DNA from 4 places in the Aliiglaciecola sp. SL4 genome. Region 3 is predicted to be linked to each of the others. Evidence: predicted binding sites of a transcription regulator. Region 3 holds the regulator's gene; each other region holds the start of a gene.
What was found. Region 3 encodes sigma-54, which starts transcription at its own class of promoters, with help from an activator protein. Its sites were predicted from a motif close to GTTGGCACGNNNNTNGNNT; they were not measured.

Region 1 (5,312 bases), on a different contig from region 3:
CGCCACCATCAGTAGCTATCCATAATCGTTGCTGGTGATCTTCAAGTACCGCAAAAACATTGCTATTGCTTAGGGAGTCATCATTGCGGGGCTCGTGCACGAAGTGCAGCATTTGATAACCATCGTATCGATTAATTCCCTCTTGGGTAACAATCCATAAATAACCAGTACTATCATGGTATATCTGGCGCACTGTTTTTTGCGTTAACTGTGTTGTTAAATCTGCAGATGAAAAGTAGAAATTAGGAGAGTCGTCAGCATTAGCGTTGCTGCTTATTAGGAGGAAAAATAGAGAATACAATATTCCTTTGCTGAACATACTTCTTCACGGCTCATCGTTTTTAACCTAGATTAACCTAATGAAATAACTATGCCAATAAAATGGTAAAAATAGCTGCTAAAAGTCACTATTTAGCCCAATTTCAGCGGTTAAAAAACGACTCACCCCCTGCAAAGTTAAATTTTGAGGGGCTGAGTAAATTGAGTTGAAAGACTTATTCTTGCATTAAGAAGTTTTCTTGATTTACATAGGCTTCTTCCCAAATGAAGGCTTCTTCCCAGATAAACGCTTCCTCCCAGATGAAGGCCTCTTCCCAGATAAACGCTTCTTCCCAGATAAACGCTTCTTCCCAAATGAAGGCCTCTTCCCAGATAAACGCTTCTTCCCAAATGAAGGCCTCTTCCCAGATAAACGCTTCTTCCCAAAGCTCAAACTCGAACCCTTCGATGTAGTAGTTGCCGTTATCGTCTTTTCGAGCTGCCCCCATGTAATGTTGCTCACCACTCAAGTCTGCAGCGATATCCATACCATTGTTGGCACAACCTGTAGCGCTTGATTCAACTGCTTTAACGGCATTAACACTACCCGATCCTTGTTGGAAAGGACTGTAAGCAAGTTTGCCATTCGATAGTTGAGCCATTGTTGTGCTGCTCATCAAACGACACTTCACATCATTAGCGCTCAAGCTGGGATCATTTTGTAACATTAACGCGACAATTCCACTTACCACACCTGACGCTTGCGAAGTACCAGACATGATAAATCGATCATTTCCAACCATATATTGTGGAAACTTGTTAGGCATATACATGTCTTCATTCGCTAAGCTGAATATATGACCGCCTGGAGCAACTAAATCAGGCTTAACAAAAGCTTCATGAGTTGGACCTTGTGAAGAGAATGAAAGCAACTCATCATCGTTAGGGTTATCTTGCGTGTAATTATCTGTTATCGCACCAACACTAATTACATAAGGAACATTCGCTGGCACACCAATAGTCATCGCTGCAGGTCCAGTATTACCAGCTGAGGTGACAACAACGATGTCTTTTTCCCATAATTTCATGATGGCTTGGTTAATTGGGTCTGCCCAGTAATTCGAGCGAGGTGGCGCACCAAACGACAAGTTTACAACACGAATATTTAATTCTTCATGGTGGTCGGAAACATATTGAATCGCACGAAGTGCATCCAAATAAGTACTATGACCATCTTCGTAAAAGGCTTTAATTACCACTAAATTAGCATCAGGAGCTACACCTTGGTAATAGCTACGCATTTGACCATCAACTACTGCACGGTCACTGTTAGCAATGATGCCTGAGATGTGAGTACCATGACTATTTTCGTCAGTCATGTCTCGTGCTTGCATTTCTTGGTTTTCAATTGCGTCAAATGCCGCTGTAATTCGAGGATTATTGTTAGTGTCATTTTTTAACGCTTTATGACCTGCCCAAGCTCCACTATCAATAACGGCTACGGTGATATCTTTACCGGTAATACCATTATCATGCAGCTCATCCGCACCTACAGTGTTGACGTAATAACTATTACTATCCCCTTCATTGGCTTGGGTATCATAACCTTTAACCAACTCTCGACTACAATTTTGAGTAAAGGAAACATTCATCGAGAAGTCATTTTGCTGATAGTTTTCAGCGCCACTTCGAGAAAAAGTTAATTCAACTTTAGCATCATCATAGGCATTCATTTTTGCATAACGACTCAACCAAGAAGAATCCAGTGTCAATTCACCTTTTTGTGAGCCAAACAAACTCCAAAAGACAGTGGAACCATTAAATTTAACCGACGTTACATTGCCTAATCTCGACGGCCAGGTAAATTTCATTTCATCTACATTGGTTTTCATGTCACGGGCGTTGTAAAGATTCCAAGTAACCTTTCTTTTTTCTAAGTCAACAACATGACTTCCGTAAACCTGACAATTATCAAGAGCACCTGCAGTGAACAGTGGTTGGTTTTCAGTAATCGTTATCAAAGCGGGAAAGCTTTTGAGTAATTCCAACTGCAGATCTGAAACGCGCACGCCGATTCCACCGACTAAAGGCAACTCGTGTGTAACTACCCCACCCACTAAGTTAACTAAGTCGTTAATTGCAGCAATATCTCCACCTTGAATTAAAATCTCATTATCCATCGATAAGATACTGTCAACGACAGGTAATTCCGGCAATTCCAAAGATGTTGTCAGATTTGAAACGTTAGTTAAATCAGTCACGCTATTAAGATCTAACCCTAAAAGGCTACTACTGGCCGCACTCGCATTCATTGCTGAGCAGCTTAACAAACCGCTGACTAAAACTGCGAAAGTACTTCTTTTGTTCAGTTTCATGTTATTTATCTCTTTTTTATGTCCTTGCATCAAATGTTGTAGTACATCGGATGCAGGCTCCCTCACCTAATCCCTTCAAAGCAATCCTCGTGCCAATACCTAGAACGCCAAATTCATTAGTCTTTAGTCTAGTATGAAAAAAATGAATGCAACCAAAAGGAAAATACCGAGTGTAAAAAACGAAGTTATAATTCAATATTTTCATTCATTTTTTTCAACATCATTTTACTAGAATTTATCGTTCAGGTTTAACCAACAAAGATGAGTTCCAATATTAACTAGTTAAGCTGGGCTTGGGCGGCTTGAGGCTAGTGTTAAGTTATTAAGTCCCTAGCAAAACCGTTAAACAAAAAGCCTAGATTTGTGTCAGTTATTATTTGTTATCTATTGATTATTATTGGATAAAATCATTTACTTAACTAACCCCATTACTTAGAGAGTTGGACTAACGACACCTATGCTAAAACGTTGCAGCTTTTTCATTATCGCCCTGCTTACTTGTAATGATGGGGTCGCAGGCTCAGACCCTTTGACGTTGACGTGTCAAAACCACCCTCAGAAAAAGACAGAAATTTGTGTAATGTCGACCCACTCTGAACACTTTCCTGTTAATGATCTTGTTTTGTATAAACGCGATAAGGGCCACTTTCCTGTGCTTTTAGAAGTGATAAAAGGAGATGTTGCTGTCAGTTGGTTTTGGGGGTTTTCACAACACGGAAAGTATTCTGTGATGGGTTTTACAGAAGAAGGACACCCTTATTTTCTGGTTTACGAGACCAGCGCTTTTTTGCAAAGTGAACAACGGCCAAAGGCAATAGCTGTTTTATCCGACTACTATTTAACCGATTTGTTAATTATGGAAGATGACGGTACAGCACATTTTGCAAAAGTGGATGGGGTAAATGATGACGAAGATCTGACTGATTGTTTTGACGCGGATATCGACAGTTACTTACACAACGAAAATTGTACTGTGAGGATGAATATCTTCGATAAAAGCCATAACGCTGTAAATTAAGCAGCTATGTAATCACCAGTATCTACACAAATCGTTTTTTGGTACAGCAAGGAGTCTATGAACAATCCTAAAGCCGCCGTTGACGTAGATGATTTAGTGCAACAATCCATTGATCAAGGTGCTGTATAAAAAATGGGTGAAACTGTTACCTCACAAGGACCGAATTATTACCTACCGACAGTACTAACCAATGTTAGCAATGATATGCCTATCGCGAGCAATGAAATCTTTTGTCCTGTATCACCCATCATTCAATTTGAAGATGAAAGACAAGTAATAGAATTAACCAATACTACTGAATACGGCTTAGCGGCCTATTTTTATAGTCGCGATGTAGGTCGTATATTCCGTGTTGCTAGAGCCCTAGAGTTTGGCATGGTCGGAATTAATGAAGGAGCGATATCAAATGCCGCTGCTCCTTTTGGTGGTATGAAACAGTCGGGTAATGGCAGAGAAAGTTCTCGCTGCGAATTAGATGGCTATTGTTCAGGTAGGTTGTAAAACACCTAATCATTGAGCTGAACCTCTTTTTGAGCAACTTGATTACGCTTAAATTGAAGAGACTTCATTAACCAACTAAAAAGCCCTGGTTCCAAAGGGCTTTTTAGTTTTTAGGGTGTTGGGAACCAGAAACATGCTCGAGGATGTGAACCATTGCATCGGCATTAACGCAACACGATCAAAGGTATATCACTGCGTTCAAGCATTTTCAGGGTGTTACTGCCCACAAAAAATTGCCTAAGCTTGGAATGGGCAAACGCCCCCATCACAATCAGCTCAATATCATTAGACTTTTTGTAAGCCATAAGTGATTCAAAAATATCCCCTTCAATGTATGAAGCGGTAACTTGAAATCCTTTTTCTTGCAATCTTTGCTGGGCCGACTCGAATTTATCATGTAGGTTTTTTTCGTTATTTTTAACCGACACTAAATGACAATGTAGGCCATGCAATAAACCACCATCAATCACTCGCTGCAGCGCTTTGTCGGCAGTTTCTCTGCCATCATAGGCAATCATAAAGGAAGAGGGTTGCTTGAAATTATCTGGAATGAGCAACACTGGGTGTGCCGCTTTGCGCAAAAGGGTTTCAATATTAGAACCCAAAGCGTTAAAACTATTATCATGGCCTTTACCATTTCGACCGATAACGATGAGTCTAGTTTGCTCCTCTAAATCGCCTACCGAGTCTACCACCTCACCATGCCTTTGCATCGATTCAATGTCAGCAACCCCTGAATCTTGCGCATGTTGTACTGCGTCATCAAGTAACTCTCGTCCAAGTTGCAATGCCACTTTGGCACGTTGTTCATCAAGCCTAGTCATTTCTTCTAGCAAAGCCGAGCGCGCACCTAGACCAATGGCGCCAGTGTAGTCATCGGCGCCATGCTGCTGTTCTTTTTCTAATGCATGCAAGAACAGTATAGGTTTGTTTAGTTTTGTTGATGCCCAGACAGCAGCAGCTGTCACGGCCGAGGTGATTGCAGAACCATCTACACAGGTCACAATTTTAGTCATCATTATCTCCTTAATGTCCGCCAAACAGTTTTTCAACTTCTTTAGGGTCGTTGTGTACCCCAAATTTATCGACCACTGTTGCTGTTGCGTCATTCATCCCAACAAGGCTCACTGTTGCGCCTTCTCGACGAAATTTAATCACCA
Region 2 (5,312 bases), on a different contig from region 3:
GGATACAGAATCCTGCCTTGGAACTGCCACAGACTTTGATTGTTGCGCTGCAGATTGTGCAGTCGCTTGATTCTGAGATTGTTGTTGATTCAACCTCTGATTCTCAAGTTGTGGCTTTTGATTTCCACTGTTTACATTGTTAATTGCCATAATGACCTCGAATACCTAATTTTCCTCACTTATCTTATCGGCCGTAACTTTACGATCTTTAGTGAAATTTGGAAATAAACTAAATATTTTTCAGATAAGTTCAAACAGTCGCTATTACGCTGTAATTATCGACAGTTTACGCTAAATATATTATATCTGCACAACTACTTGATGGGTATTTATAACCTGTGCATGTACGACTCTTTTCGATTTACTGTTCTTGACTGCAATGGTATCGCCCAAATTGCCATCTTGTTGAGCAATTCCCTTGGTTTTTATACTGACTCCACCGGTATTAGCAGTAATCAGAATACTATCTCCTTTGCACACAAAACACAGTTGACCGGGAACCACGGGTTGACCAGGACGACTACGCTTCTTCATACGTGCCCCTACAACCGTATTTATATGGGAAAAAGTGCTGGTGCGTATAAGGTTTTTATCTAACATTACAACTCTGACATCATCTTCATTTAAAACCGTACCGGGGCTGACCGAGGTTGTAAGTACGACCACAGGCTGAACACGTGTAGCTTTTACCATCATATAAAGGTACCAGTTGGTTTCTTCACAACTAGCTCTAACTGTTATATTACTTTGCGCCAAAGCTTCTTTACTTGCAGAAATGGTGAATGGCACAGGGCAGTGAGGGATGACGATTCGCTTATCCAAGGGCATTGCTTTTATGGTTAAATTATCATCACTTACTTGTGTATATTGTTTCAACTCAGTTTTTACGTAATTTTCCACCGCATTACTTAGTTGTTGTTTGGATGTATCAATATCACTAGACTGTGTAGCAAATGCATTATCCAGAGCCAAAGTAACAATGAAAATAACACTAAGTAATTTAGTCGTTGTATGTTTTGTCGATATTTTCATGTTCAGTTGCCACCGTTTTGTCTATGCTTATTAATTCATTAAGCAAACAAAGATAAGCGTCAAAATTCAGTCACAAAAAACTGTTTTGGCGCTACTATTAGTCAAACTTGCTTTTTCTGATAGGGATAACGCAACAATTGTGCCTATTTTAAACTTTATTGGGGTGGTATATGTCGGGAATTCTTGACTCAGTTAATCAACGCACGCAAATAGTTGGTCAAAACCGGCTTGAGTTATTATTATTCAGGTTAAACCGTAGACAACGATTTGGCATTAATGTGTTCAAAGTTCGTGAGGTACTGCAATGCCCGCAATTAACGTCAATACCCAGACAAAACCCACTTATTAGAGGTGTGGCTCATGTTCGAGGTCAAACAATATCCGTGATTGATCTAAGCATGGCAACCGGTGGTAAAAAAATAGAAAATATCAATAGTGCCTTTATTATTATTGCCGAATACAATCGTTCTGTGCAGGGTTTTTTAGTGGGTTCCGTTGAACGTATTATTAATACCAATTGGGACGCTATTATGCCTCCTCCCCAAGGCACCGGAAAAGCCAGCTATTTGACGGCTGTAACCGAAGTTGATGATGAGCTTATTGAAATTCTTGACGTCGAAAAAATTCTTAATGAAATATCACCTTTAAAAACTGAAGTGAGTGAAGGTTTAGCTGCCGGTTTAAATATGTCGGATTCTCCTGCAAATGATAAAATCATTTTTGTTGCAGATGATTCAGCGGTAGCGAGGAGTCAAGTTAAAAAAGCGCTTACGGCATTGGGTTTGAATATTGAAGTGGCTAAAAACGGACTTGAAGCCCTTAATCGACTAAAAGAAATTGCAGCTGAAACCGGCGATGTTACCGATAAAGTAGGGGTATTAGTGTCTGATATAGAAATGCCTGAAATGGATGGCTATACCCTAACAGCAGAGATTAAACACACTCCGGAACTGAGTAAACTTAAAGTCGTTTTGCATACATCCTTAAGCGGTGTTTTTAATCAAGCAATGGTACAAAAGGTGGGGGCAGATGATTTTATCGCTAAATTCCACCCCGATGAATTAGCTTCTGCTGTAAAAAAGTGGTTTAACAAATAAAGCGTTACTATACGACGGAAGTTAATATTTGAAATTAGATCAATTAACGCCTTATGAGCTTTCAGAGTTTGCTCATTTTTTAGAGCGTCAGTGCGGTATTGTATTAAATGAGCAAAAAGACTATCTGGTTTATAGTCGTCTTGGTCCATTAGTTCGTCAGGAAAACCTAACGAGTATTTCTGAACTCCTTAATATCATCTATAAAAGCCATTCCAGCAAAATGCGTGAAAAGGTGGTTGATGCAATGACTACTAACGAAACCTTATGGTTTCGTGACAAGTACCCCTTTGAAATTCTAAACCAAACATTGCTAAGCCAGTTTGCTAATGCTAACCGCAAAGTAAGAATTTGGAGCGCAGCCTGTTCTTCTGGGCAAGAGCCCTATTCCATAGCGATGTGCATTCATGAATACAAAAGGAAACACCCAAGGGCGTTTCCTTTTGGAGTGGAGATAGTTGCTACAGACATATCAACCCAAATGCTCGAAAGAGCTAAAACAGGTAAGTTTGATAGTATTTCAATTAGTAGAGGGTTAGCTGAAGAGCGTAAAAATCGGTTTTTTAAGGCAGCAGACAAAAACCATATGCAATTGAATAAAGAGATTGTTTCTATGGTGAACTTCCGACCTCAGAACCTGTTAAACAGCTATTCTGCCTTGGGACGTTTTGACGTGGTTTTCTGTCGAAATGTGCTGATTTATTTTTCGTTAGACAATAAGCGGAAAATACTGCAACAAATTGCCGCTTGCCTGCAAAACGATGGAGCTTTATTTCTTGGAGCATCAGAATCCATAGCAGGTTTAAACCAATTGTTTAGCTTGGAACGTAATAATCCAGGTATCTTCTATATTAAAAAAAGCATTTAATACAACATCTTGCGTTTTCTTTCCCGTCACTTACGATTCTAGGTAATTGTCTTGGCATAGCCCTTGCAAAATTTTTCTCAAGCGAGTTTTAAGTTGAGAACAGTATGGCAATTAGTCTTGATAAATTAACCGGGTTTCATAGCCGAGCAATGCAGGTTAGAACCGATTCCATGGAAGTAATTTCAGGTAACTTAGCAAACGCTAATACTCCTGGTTACAAAGCGCGTGGCGTTGATTTTCAAAAGGCCATGCAATCGGCCAATCAAGATCGTCAGCAAAATATGACTCGTACTCACGAAAAGCATTTTGAAGGGGCGATGCAATCTCAAGCAAGTATTGAGTTTCGAGTTCCATTGCAGCCCGATACCGGCGACGGTAATACCGTAGAAGTACAAGCTGAACGTAATGCTTTTTTGGAAAACGGGATGCGATATCAAGCAAGTATACAATTTTTGAATGGCAAGATTAAAGGTATGAAGAAAGCATTAGCTGGAGGGCAAGGCGGATGAGTTTATTTAGGGTTATGGACATTGCTAGCACTGGCATGAGTGCAGAAAGTGTACGGTTAAATACAACTGCCAGTAATATTGCCAACGCAAATAGCGTTAGCAGTAGTTATGACGCTACTTACAAGGCTCGCCATCCAGTTTTCGCAGCTGAGATGCAACGAGCGACAGAAGCACAGTCACAAGGCTCAGGCGTGCAAGTACTTGGCATAGTTGAAAGTCAAAAACCACTACAGATTGAATACAGCCCAGGCCATCCAATGGCAGACAGCAATGGCTATATTTATAAGCCAAATGTGAATGTGGTTGAGGAAATGGCAGACATGATGTCAGCATCAAAATCGTATGAAACCAATGTTCAGTTGGCAGACACTACAAAACGTATATTTAGACGTGTGTTGCAACTTGGTCAGGGTCAATAAATCACTGATTTAGTGAGGAAATTAACGTGGAAATATCAAAAACAACAGGATTAGACGCTAACCTGTATGTACAAGAAGAAACCGTGCCAATTGATGATGGCAGTAATGAAAGGTTAAGTCAGGAAGACTTTTTCTCTCTACTAACCGAGCAGTTGGCGAATCAAGATCCCACTAAACCTGTGGACAATGATCAGATGGTGTCGCAAATGACTAGCTTCAGTATTTCTGAAGGAATAGATTCATTGAATACAAAATTTACTGAGTTTGCTTCTAGCATGTCCTCAAACCAAGCGCTGCAAGCATCAAGCCTTATAGGCCAAGATGTTTTATTGCAAGGGAATGTAGGGCACTTGAGTGATACCAGTACCGGGGTGACGGGCGTGGTGATTACCGATCAAACTACTCAAGATTTACAAATTACCATTGAGTCTGCATCCGGTGAGTTGATTAAAACTATAGATGCGGGTACGCAGTCAGCTGGAAATATTGAGTTTACATGGGATGGTAAAGATGCAAACGGCAATGATTTGCCAGCTGGCAATTATGCAGTTTATGCACAAGGTACGCAAAACGGGGAATCAATAACTTTACCCACCGCAGTCAACAGACATGTGGATAGCGTCAGCTTTGCAAGTAACAATCAAGGTGTCATTTTAAATTTGGATGGCGAAACAAGTGTCAATTTGAGTGATGTCATTCAAATCGGTGGTTAATTAAAAATGTTAGCCCTTTAGTTTAGGAGAGAATAAACGATGTCTTTTAACATAGCATTAAGCGGTGTTTCAGCTGCTCAGAAAGATCTAGATGTCACTGCAAATAACATTGCAAACGTAAATACTGTCGGTTTTAAAGAATCTCGTGCCGAATTCGGTGACGTTTATGCTTCGTCGCTATTGGCAGCCGGTAATACAAAAGTGGGCGACGGTGTCTTAACCCAAGATGTTGCTCAGCAATTTTCTCAAGGTAGTCTTCAGTTTACCAATACTGCACTGGACCTGGCGATTACTGGAAATGGTTTTTTTGCCACTACTCCTGAAATAACCTCTCGTGATTTTTCATTTACTCGAGCAGGGCAATTCAAGCTTGATCAAGATAACTTTGTGGTTAATTCCAACGGTGATAACTTAATGGGTTTCCCGGTCAACGCTGACGGTACCTCTTCATCTGTGGCGTTGAGTACAACTATTCCAGTGAGAATTCCAGACTCTTCAGGCTCACCACAACAAACCACCGAAGTTTCACCTCGCTTTAATTTACCAGCAGGTGATGATGCTAAAGATATAACACTTTTTGATCCTGATGATCCACTTACCTATAACGCAGCTACATCTATTACCGTTTATGATTCTCTTGGTGATAGTCATGTGATGACGTATTATTTTATGAAAGA
Region 3 (5,312 bases):
AGTTGGCGCGTTAAATATGCACATGCTGCTTAAAGCTGGAGTAGTATAGTGGCGATTATTGAAACTCTCTATGGGCCAGTTAATAATCATTTCATTAGTAAACTTAGCAAAATTAAGTTACTCGTTTGTGATGTAGACGGCATATTCTCTGACGGCAGCATCTATATGGGAAACGATGGCGAAGAATTAAAAGCGTTTCATACTCTCGATGGTTATGGTGTGAAGTCAATGTTAGAAATTGGTATTGACGTGGCTATTGTCACAGGTCGCAAATCAGCCATCGTAGAAAATAGAATGTCGGCATTGGGTGTATCATTGATTATCCAAGGCGAAGAAGACAAAAAAACTGCGGTTCAAAAACTCAGAACCGGCTTAAATTTAAAAAAAGAAAATATCGCGTCTATGGGTGATGATATGCCTGATGTGGGCATGTTCGAACACAGTAGCGTATCTATTAGTGTTCCAAATGGCCACCCGTACGTAAAATCAGTTGCTGAATATATTACGCGAACAACGGGTGGGGCTGGCGCAGTACGAGAAGTATGCGACCTCATATTGTTCGCTAATAATAAATTAAATCGTATTTACGGTAGCAGCGTATGAATCGAATCACCCTAAGCATTGGCATTTTGTTTGTGCTAATCTTAATGATATATGTGCCAGGGTGGATAAGTTCAGATACGGAACAAACCAATGCACCTAGTGAAGATTCTTGGCAGCCCAATTATCAAGCGAGGAATATGCGCAGTACTCTTTATAATGAAAATGGCGAAGTGAACCACGAGGTTTTCGCCCTTAAAATGGAACATTATCAAATTCTAGGTTTCACCTTGTTTAGCCACCCCAAATACACCATCTATGTATCCGATGAACAAAATCCTTGGCATGTTGAAGCTGAAGAGGGCACACTTTATGAGGACAATCGCATTCAATTAGAAACTGACGTAGAGATTAGAAGCTTAGATGATTCGGGATTTGTGCAAACAATTAAAACACAATTTTTAGAAATTAATTTGGTAGACAAAACAATGATGTCAGATGAACCGGTTGAGATTAACGGAAAAGATTTTATTGTTAAAAGTAATGGCTTTGTAGCAAATTTAACTACGCAGGAATATGAACTTAAAAATCATGTGCAAACTCAATATGCGCCTCGTTAGCGCTTTAATCATCAGCTTAGTGTTTAGCGCTGCTGTTAGCGCCGGTGAAAACGACTTTAATTTACCTATCAAAGTTGACTCTAAGTCAAACTTCTTTGATGGCAAAACCAAAACTTCAATTTTTAGAAAAGACGTTAAAATTACCCAAGGCTCCCTTGAAATTTTAGCCGATGAGGTTGAAGTCATAGCCGGCTTAGGTGAAGGTAAAGAAGTATTTATTGCCCGAGGTAAACCGGCAAAGTATAGCCAAACCCTTGATGACGGAAGTAAGATCAGCGCTGCGGCTAATGAAATAAAATACGAAGTATCCAATCGAACTTTAACATTAAATGGCTCAGCTGAATTGAATCAGGATAGCAGCCTTGTTAAAGGTGAATCCATCCAATTCAATATGGAATTGGAACAATTAATAGCTGAAAGCAACAGTAATGCAGAGGGCGGAGTGACCGCTATTTTTCAACCTGAGAGTATCCGTAAACGTCAGGAAGAAGATGCAGAAGAAAAATCGAATGATTTAGAACAGCAAGGCACTGACAAGCTGCAGGATGAGCAACCTTAATGGCAACGTTAAAAGCGATTAACCTAGCTAAATCATACAAATCTCGACAAGTAGTACGAGATGTTAGTTTAGAAGTGTCTACAGGGCAGATTGTTGGATTGTTAGGCCCCAATGGTGCAGGCAAAACAACGACTTTTTATATGATTGTAGGGCTTGTTCCTTTAGATAAGGGCGATATTTATATTGACCAAACAGCACTAACTTTACAGCCTATGCACATTCGAGCTAGAAAAGGAATTGGGTATCTTCCTCAAGAATCGTCTATATTTCGTAAACTAACTGTTTATCAAAATATCATGGCAATTTTACAAACCCGAAAAGAATTGAGCTCAGACCAACGAGAAGAACAAGCAGATGCATTGCTTGACGAGTTTAATATAAATCATATCCGTAATAGCCTAGGCATGAGTTTATCTGGAGGAGAACGCAGAAGAGTCGAAATAGCACGGGCCCTGGCCGCCGCACCCGAATTTATTTTATTAGATGAACCTTTTGCAGGTGTGGATCCAATTTCTGTAAATGATATAAAAAAAATAATTCAACACCTGCGCGATAGAGGTATTGGAGTATTAATAACTGACCATAATGTACGTGAAACCCTAGACGTGTGTGAAAAAGCGTATATTGTAAGTCATGGTGAATTGATCGCTTCTGGAACTGCAGAAGAAGTTTTAAATAATCAACAAGTCAGAGATGTATACCTTGGCGAGCAATTCAAGCTATAGTACAGGTATGTTGTTTTTAACCAAAGCTTTGTGGCTAAACAAGTAAGAATATAAAAACTAAATGAAACCCTCGTTACAATTAAAATTCAGCCAGCAACTAACAATGACGCCTCAATTGCAACAGGCTATCCGTCTATTGCAGTTGTCAACGCTGGATTTACAACAGGAAATACAAGAAGCTTTAGAATCCAACCCGCTTTTAGAAGTAGAGGATGGTTCGGACATCCCCACAGGAGATTCCGCATTAGCAGATAGTAATGATAAATTTTCGGAAGAAACCGTATCCGCAAGTTCTGACTCAATGGATACAAACGAGGCATTAGAAAAAGCAGATATTCCGGACGAATTACCCATAGATAGCACTTGGGATGAATATATCAGTGCATCTTCAGCACCCGCATCAATTAGTGGTGGCAGCGGTGGTGATGATGATCAAATTTTCCAAGGTGAAACCAGCGAAAATATACAAGATCATTTGTTATGGCAAATGCGCTTAACCCCCTTTTCCGAAGTAGATACCGCTATAGCCATTGCCATTATCGACTCAATCGATGAATCTGGATATTTAACCATTAGCACTGAAGAAGTACTCGCTAGTCTCGACCACGAAGAGGTTGAACTTGATGAAGTTGAATGTGTTCTAAAACGCATTCAAATGTTCGATCCTATAGGTTCTGGTTCTCGAAATCCTCAAGAGTGTTTAATGGTACAAATGAATCAATTTGCCCCAGGTACACCTTGGCTAAATGAAGCTAAATTATTAATTAGTGAATATGCAGACCTTTTAGGTAGCAAAGATTACCGAACGTTAATGCGCAAAACTCGTTTAAAAGAAGACGATTTACGCGAAGCAATGCGTTTGTTGCAAACATTAAATCCTCGTCCTGGCAGCGCGCTGATAATTGGTGAATCCGAATACGTGATTCCTGATGTTTCTGTAATGAAAAAAAATGGCCGTTGGCAAGTAGAGTTAAACCCCGACAGTTTGCCTAAACTAAATGTTAATCAGCAGTATGCAGCGATGAGCCGCAATGCTAAAAACACCAGCGACAGTCAGTTCATACGTTCACATATGCAAGAAGCCAAGTGGTTTATTAAAAGCCTCGAAAGCCGAAACGACACATTGCTCAAAGTAGCCAACTGTATTGTTCAGCAACAAGTCGGATTTTTCGAACATGGTCCGGAAATGATGAAACCAATGGTGTTAAATGATGTCGCAGAAATGGTGGATATGCATGAATCAACTATTTCCCGTGTCACTACACAAAAATATATGCATACACCAAGAGGAATTTACGAACTGAAGTACTTTTTCTCCAGCCATGTTGCCACAGACTCTGGCGGAGAGTGCTCTTCAACGGCAATTCGCGCACTAATTAAAAAACTTGTCGCTGCAGAGCTTCCAACTAAGCCACTTAGCGATAGTAAGATTGCTGATCTACTGGCTGACCAAGGTATACAGGTTGCCCGTAGAACAATAGCAAAATACCGGGAGTCTTTATCGATCCCACCGTCTAACCAACGCAAGAGCCTGCTGTAGGCTCGTTAACAGAAGGAATACGCTAATATGCAAATTAACCTTACTGGCCATCATGTAGAAATTACAGATTCATTGCGAGATTATGTAGACACTAAATTTACGAAGTTAGAAAGGCATTTTGATCACATCAACAATGTCCATGTCATTCTCAATGTCGAAAAGCTTAATCAAAAAGCTGAAGCGACAGTTCATCTTAGCGGAGGCGAAGTTTTTGCAACCTCAGAACATAACGATATGTACGCAGCCATTGACGGATTAATAGATAAGCTTGATCGACAGGTGATCAAGCACAAGGAAAAGATTAAACGTCATTAACATATATTAGATTATTTAATGGAAATTAAAGACATCCTTTCCTCTGACTGCACAAGTTGTGCAGTCCAGGGGACAAGCAAAAAACGAATCCTTGAAACTATCAGCCTATTAGCGGCAGAAAAGATTGACGGTATTGACCAAACTACGATTTTGAATAGTTTAGTCAGTCGCGAAAAAATGGGTAGTACAGGAATCGGCAATGGTATTGCGCTGCCCCACGGCAGATTAGCTGGGTTAAAAGACGTAGTCGCAATATTAATTACCAGTGATCCTTCCATCAATTTTGACGCAGTCGATAATTGTCCTGTAGATATATTTTTCGCTATTTTAGTACCAGAAGATAAAGCCGCCGGACACCTACAAACCTTGGCCACTATAGCAACAAAGTTAAGTGACAAAGAGGTTCTTAAACGCATTCGCTGTGCTGAAGATAACGGACAGTTATACGAGGCAATTGTTTCATGAAGCTGATTATTATAAGTGGTCGCTCCGGTTCAGGAAAATCAATTGCACTGCGCTCTTTAGAAGATTTAGGCTATTATTGTGTTGATAATATCCCTGTTAACCTTCTGCCTACCCTTACTCATACAGTTATGGATGAGTATGACCAAGTTGCGGTAAGTATTGACGTAAGAAACCTTCCCAAAGTATCTGGTGAATTGGTGGAAATCCTCGATTACCTGCCTGCAAACTGGGATATGACTATTGTTTATTTAGATGCCAGTGATGACATACTAATTAAGCGTTTCAGCGAAACCCGTCGCTTACACCCGTTATCACGTCAAAACAAATCGCTTTCCGATGCCATTCAAGCTGAAGGTCAACTTTTAGCTCCTATAGCAGAACGTGCTGACTTATATTTAGATACTGACAAGCTTTCGGTTCATCAATTAGCTGAGTTAGTTCGTGAACGCATTCTAGGAAAGAAAAGCTCAAGACTGGTTTTAGTATTTGAATCTTTTGGATTTAAATATGGCATACCTAAAGATGCCGACTATGTTTTTGATGCGCGA
Region 4 (5,312 bases), on a different contig from region 3:
AAGATTGTGCAGGATGGTCAGCTATGTCGTCTAGCCCTTCATAACCAGCACTTTGTAAAGTTCTAATACTCACGTCAATATCCATGGGTACACCAATACCGTTGGTCACGCCCACTGGATCGACCGACACACCACTAATGCTGCCAATTCCGCTGGCATATACCTTCCAAGTACCTGCAACGCCCGGTGCCACTGTACCCACACTTGAACCTAAAGCGATTAGGCCAATTCCAGAACCGTAACGATTACCCAGTGGATCTTCTAATACAAAAGCTATCCCAGTTTCGATTGTGGCAGAGGCTAATACCAAAGTATCTTCTACAAAAACTTCAAAGGTTTCTGCAGGTGGCTCACCCACGGGTACATATGAAACAGTACGAGAAAGTTCACGACCTTCCTCCACTAGCGCTTCAGCGTTAAAGTCACGGTTTAGTTTTACCGTGTCACCAAAGGCCTCTGCTCCGTCGATTACCGCTTTAACTGCAGCATGGGCATTAATATAACCCGCTCCGGCTTCCCATGGCTCATATCCAGACATAGGTGTAGCCGTTAATTGCACAATGGATTTAACTTCACGCCAAGTAAGGGTGGGATCGGCTTCCAGTATCAATGAAACAATTCCTGATACATGGGGTGCAGCCATTGAAGTACCGCTAGATACAGTATAGTAAGCTAGGTTTTGCGGTTCTATCATTTCCGCATCATCTTGGGCACTTAATCCACCTAAGCTAGAAGTTGATGCACGGGCAGAGATAACATCGACACCTGGAGCAGTGATCGTAGGTCTGTCTTCCCAAGTGAATACTTCACCGTCAACTGTCACTTCTTTGGGTTCGCCACCTTTTACCCCTCGAGAACTAAAATCGGCTAAATTGCCTTCTTTGTCCCCAGCGGCAACTGTAATGACCCAAGGTGCTTTTTTAAAGTTACCGGTAATTGTTGACTCACCAGAGCCAGAGTTACCTGCAGAAAATACCGTGATAATACCGTTATCAGCCAGGGCTTTGGTGGCAATATTAGTCGGATCATCTGGGGCAAAGTCAGTACCAACATCACCAGTATTACCAAACGAGTTAGAAATCACTCGGATATTGTAGGTATATTGATGGGTCAACGCATAATCAAACCCACCTAAGGTATCCAAAATAAAGAGCGCAGCTCCAGAACCATAACCAATGATATCGGCGCCAGGTGCTACACCTGCATGTTTGCCAGAACTCATTGCGCCATTACCACCAACAGTGCCAGCTACGTGAGTACCATGACCTCCTCCGATATCGGTATTAGGCGTATCTTCTTGGTAAGTAATAGGTAATAGGTCGCTAAAACTATGCAGGTTTGTTTGTGCTAAAACATTTTGTTTTACATGGGATGGAAACATTAAGTCACTGTGTAGGCCGTCCACACCAGAATCATTAATAACAACACCAATACCACGTCCGGAATACGGAATCCCGTTGTTGCGTAGACTTTGGTCTGCCCTAAGATCCTGAACCCCTGTAATTTGTGTAGATTCATAATTTTCTAAGGTTAGTTGATCATTGTTCCAAACCGAAACTACATCATCACGGGCATAAATAGCGTCAATTTGCTGTTTGGTCGCTAACACACCAGCGATAGGTAATCGCTGTAAGCTAACTCCGGTAGTTACCCCCAATGCTTCCAATGCAGACAATTGATCTACGCTAGGACCGCCTGTTGAATTAAAGGTTACAATAACTTGGTGTAACTCCAACGCATCACTTTGAGCAATGTTTAGAGCCAAGTCTGGGTCAAAGGTTTTTGCACTGATATAAGATGCGGGCAGCGCAATTGCTACTGCTAAAGAAAGTCTTTTTATATTTTTTATAAGTTTCATGATTTTTCGCTCTTAGTAATGAATACCCCTTAAGTATTAACGAATGAATTTCGAGCGAAAATGGGGAGTTCCCCCTAGCTAAGCAAAAACTTTCAATCATTTTACTAAACAACAACTAAGAAAGTGGCTTACCCACAGGCAAAAAAAGAGCCCTTAAAAGGGCTAAAGTATAAAGGAACTGTTAACGTCGACGATAGCGTATTGAAAGACCAACAAGCATGCCTATAAAAATAAGTAAGAATGGTGCAGGCTCATTGATGGCATTTGCGTTTGTTGCGCTTTGCTCGAAACTAAAAAGACCGGCATCACAAAACTGAATGAAACTTGCATCTTCGTAGCAGGTATCTTCAGCACCTAAGCCGTAGAGTCCTGTGGCTAGAAAAATATCATCTTTAAATAACTGAAATCCTTCACTGTCATCATCGCCAAAAATAAAGTTGTCAAAACTTATTGAAAATGCATCTGGGCTAGTTAAATCTGCCAAGCTGAATTCCACTTCTAGTTCTGGTCCCCACAACAAAATAGAGAGGTTGCTTAGGGCGTCTCTATCCGTGTCGTAAATAAACTCTCCTGTAACGGTTTGCTCGTTCTCAAACCGCAAAGTATCAAATTCATAGGTAATTAATGCAGCATTAACTGAAGTTGAAAAAATTACACAGATGAATATCAAATTTGCTAGCCGGTACATACAGTTTCTCCGAATCGTTTTGTTAAAATTACCTTGCAAATGAACTGAACACTATGGGGATTTACCCCTAGAAAGGGCATTTTTGTTGATTTTATGCCCTTCAGCCCCCTTCTGTTTCAAATTAGATACACCTGCTAAAGAGTACGATTTCTTGATGTTTTTAAGGAATGCAGCGAGGAAGAGCAACTGATGTATTTAAAAACAGACAGTTATCATATAACTAAGATTATAAATTGCCTTATTCGAGTTACTAAAATTTCAACTGGGATTTGACGCCCCATAAATAAATTTTATTTTTCTATAAATATCAACAATATAAGAGTTAACCTTTAGTGGCAGTTAATTTTTAGCGGAGCTTGTTATCCACTTGGCTTGTTTTCTGCTTAGGTACCTACAGAAGGCTTTATTCCCCCAAGCCGTAAGGTCAATCATTAAGTACCTAGGCCGCTTCATAATAAAAATTAAATACGGTAAGAATTAACTATAGGTAGGTTTAAAAATGCAAAAACTGGCAACTCGTAGCACCATGCAGGATTTTGGTCAACGGATATCCAAAAAGCTCCCTTTAGTGTTTTGGGTAGGGGTAATGTTGTCGAGTTCTTTGTTATTGCCTTCGCAACTGGCAACCGCTCAACAAAATGTAAATTCAGAAAGCACTGACAAAACCAATAACGCCGAGCCCCCCAAAAGCAACATGCAAAAACCAAATGTGGATAAGATCACCTTTGAAATGTTGAAGGGGCAGGCAAAAAAGCTGGCAGCCGAAGAATATAAAAAGCCATCGACCACATTACCCAAAGAGTTAGCGGAGATGACCTACAGCGAATATCGCAATATTCGATTTAATCCTCAAAAGGCAATTTGGAAAGACAAGTCGAATTTCGAACTACAACTCTTTCATCCAGGCTTTCTTTACAAAAATCCGGTGATGGTACGCCTAGTTGATAGCAATGCAGGAAGCAACACAGTTACCTTTAAGGGTGATAAATTTATATATGAAAATGAAGCGTTACCGTTACAAGGTATTGCTCCACCTGACGCGGGTTTTGCCGGATTTCGTGTTCACTACCCGTTAAATACACCTAACTATAAAGATGAACTTGCAGTATTTCTTGGTGCGTCCTACTTTCGGATAGTTGGACCGGGTCAAGTTTACGGGATTTCAGCTAGAGGTCTCGCTATTAATACAGCCCACGCTTCCGGGGAGGAGTTTCCAGAATTTACTCGATTTTGGGTAATTGAGCCTGAAGAAGACGCTGAAAACCTGATTATTTACGCATTATTGGAAAGCGAGTCTGTGACAGGTGCATACCGTTTCGAACTTGCTGCAGGACTTACCACTGAAGTAAAAGTGAACAGTCAAATCTACGCTAGAACAGACGTTGAAAAGCTGGGTATTGCTCCACTTACAAGCATGTTGCTATCAAGCGAGACCACAACCAAATATTTCGATGATTTTAGACCTGAAGTGCACGATTCAGACGGGTTGTTAATGATCAACTCTCAAGGGGAGCAAATTTGGCGTCAACTGAATAACCCTAAAACATTGCAAGTGACCTCGATGCAAGACACTCAACCTCAAGGGTTTGGTTTATTGCAACGCGATCTAGAGTTTGCTCATTATTCAGATATAGAAGCCAACTACCATAATCGCCCCGGTATTTGGGTAAAACCTAACAACGATTGGGGTAAGGGGCGATTAGAACTAGTGGAAATCCCAACCAACTCTGAAACTAACGATAATATCGTTAGTTATTGGGTTCCTGATGAACCTTTCAAAAAAGGTCAAACTAGAGAGTTTAATTACACCTTAAGCACGGTTTCTGGAGACTTAAAACAGAATAATCTAGCGACTGTTATACGCGCAAAAAATAGCTGGGCAGCATTACCTGGAGAAGATAATCCAGCTGAGAAAACCGTAAGAAAAATTATCGTAGATTTCTCCGCCAATCAATTAACCAATTTAAACCAAAACGTTCCAATCGAAGCCAATTTGCAAGTCAATGGTGGTCAGTTTAATGAGTTAGTTGTTCGTCAATTGCCCGACAAAAAGAGTTGGAGAGTTTCTTACACTCTCAATGCTGATCAAGATAGAGCGGTTGATATGAGACTTTCATTAAGCCTAAGAGGCAAAACAATTAGTGAAGTCTGGAATTACGTTTGGAACAAAAATGAAATCGAATAATCAACAAGAGGGAGTTCAAATGTCTACTGTAACGAATGAACACTTTATAAAAGCATCAGCAAAGACGGCTCGTAAATATGCCTACGGCTTTTTTGTTCTCATTACGGCAATTACCGGCAGTTGGGCAATGACAGATATATTTTCCGTAGATGGATTTACGTCTATAGAAATTGTTCTTCTCTTTCTATTTACCCTCACTTTTTTATGGATCTCTGCGGCGTTCTGGAGCGCTATCATCGGATTTACTTTGCTTATGTTGCGACGTGACCCTGTCACCCTGCAAAAAGCCATAAATAAAGCTCAGACTGGTCAACTAGATACTCGTCAGCGGCAAGCCATCATAATGCCAGTATATAACGAAGATACTAACCGCATCATGTCAGGGTTCGAAGCCTGCATTAAAGAAATCGAAAAATCGGGACACTTGAGCAATTTCGATTTCTATATGTTAAGTGATACGCAACAAAAACCACTTATAGAAGCTGAACTAGTTGCTTGGAACAAGCTTATTGCAAGAATGGGTAGCGATACTGCTGCACACATGTTTTATCGTCGTAGAGAGAAGAACACGGACCGAAAAG

Region 1: AB6T38_RS12395 (S8 family peptidase) is a predicted target of sigma-54. The motif match lies at 2,712-2,730, and genes of this name have one in related genera.
Region 2: flgB (flagellar basal body rod protein FlgB) is a predicted target of sigma-54. The motif match lies at 3,045-3,063, and genes of this name have one in related genera.
Region 4: AB6T38_RS18705 (glucan biosynthesis protein) is a predicted target of sigma-54. The motif match lies at 2,913-2,931, and genes of this name have one in related genera.

The regions. Positions count from the first base shown of each region.
Region 1 covers NZ_JBGOSE010000007.1:186,594-191,905, reverse strand. The annotation lists gene AB6T38_RS12400 (two-component regulator propeller domain-containing protein) at 1-319, opposite strand, end outside; gene AB6T38_RS12395 (S8 family peptidase) at 495-2,633, opposite strand; gene AB6T38_RS12390 (hypothetical protein) at 3,091-3,651, shown strand; gene AB6T38_RS12385 (aldehyde dehydrogenase family protein) at 3,784-4,152, shown strand; gene AB6T38_RS12380 (universal stress protein) at 4,317-5,168, opposite strand; gene AB6T38_RS12375 (SulP family inorganic anion transporter) at 5,179-5,312, opposite strand, start outside.
Region 2 covers NZ_JBGOSE010000003.1:135,064-140,375, reverse strand. The annotation lists gene flgM (flagellar biosynthesis anti-sigma factor FlgM) at 1-150, opposite strand, end outside; gene flgA (flagellar basal body P-ring formation chaperone FlgA) at 301-1,032, opposite strand; gene AB6T38_RS06015 (chemotaxis protein CheV) at 1,203-2,129, shown strand; gene AB6T38_RS06010 (protein-glutamate O-methyltransferase CheR) at 2,158-2,994, shown strand; gene flgB (flagellar basal body rod protein FlgB) at 3,099-3,503, shown strand; gene flgC (flagellar basal body rod protein FlgC) at 3,500-3,922, shown strand; gene AB6T38_RS05995 (flagellar hook assembly protein FlgD) at 3,949-4,635, shown strand; gene flgE (flagellar hook protein FlgE) at 4,675-5,312, shown strand, end outside.
Region 3 covers NZ_JBGOSE010000013.1:25,927-31,238, forward strand. The annotation lists gene AB6T38_RS15990 (KpsF/GutQ family sugar-phosphate isomerase) at 1-49, shown strand, start outside; gene kdsC (3-deoxy-manno-octulosonate-8-phosphatase KdsC) at 49-603, shown strand; gene lptC (LPS export ABC transporter periplasmic protein LptC) at 600-1,160, shown strand; gene lptA (lipopolysaccharide transport periplasmic protein LptA) at 1,147-1,719, shown strand; gene lptB (LPS export ABC transporter ATP-binding protein) at 1,719-2,444, shown strand; gene AB6T38_RS16015 (RNA polymerase factor sigma-54) at 2,506-3,984, shown strand; gene hpf (ribosome hibernation promoting factor) at 4,012-4,299, shown strand; gene AB6T38_RS16025 (PTS sugar transporter subunit IIA) at 4,318-4,764, shown strand; gene rapZ (RNase adapter RapZ) at 4,761-5,312, shown strand, end outside.
Region 4 covers NZ_JBGOSE010000021.1:14,838-20,149, reverse strand. The annotation lists gene AB6T38_RS18715 (S8 family serine peptidase) at 1-1,858, opposite strand, end outside; gene AB6T38_RS18710 (hypothetical protein) at 2,040-2,546, opposite strand; gene AB6T38_RS18705 (glucan biosynthesis protein) at 3,046-4,731, shown strand; gene mdoH (glucans biosynthesis glucosyltransferase MdoH) at 4,751-5,312, shown strand, end outside.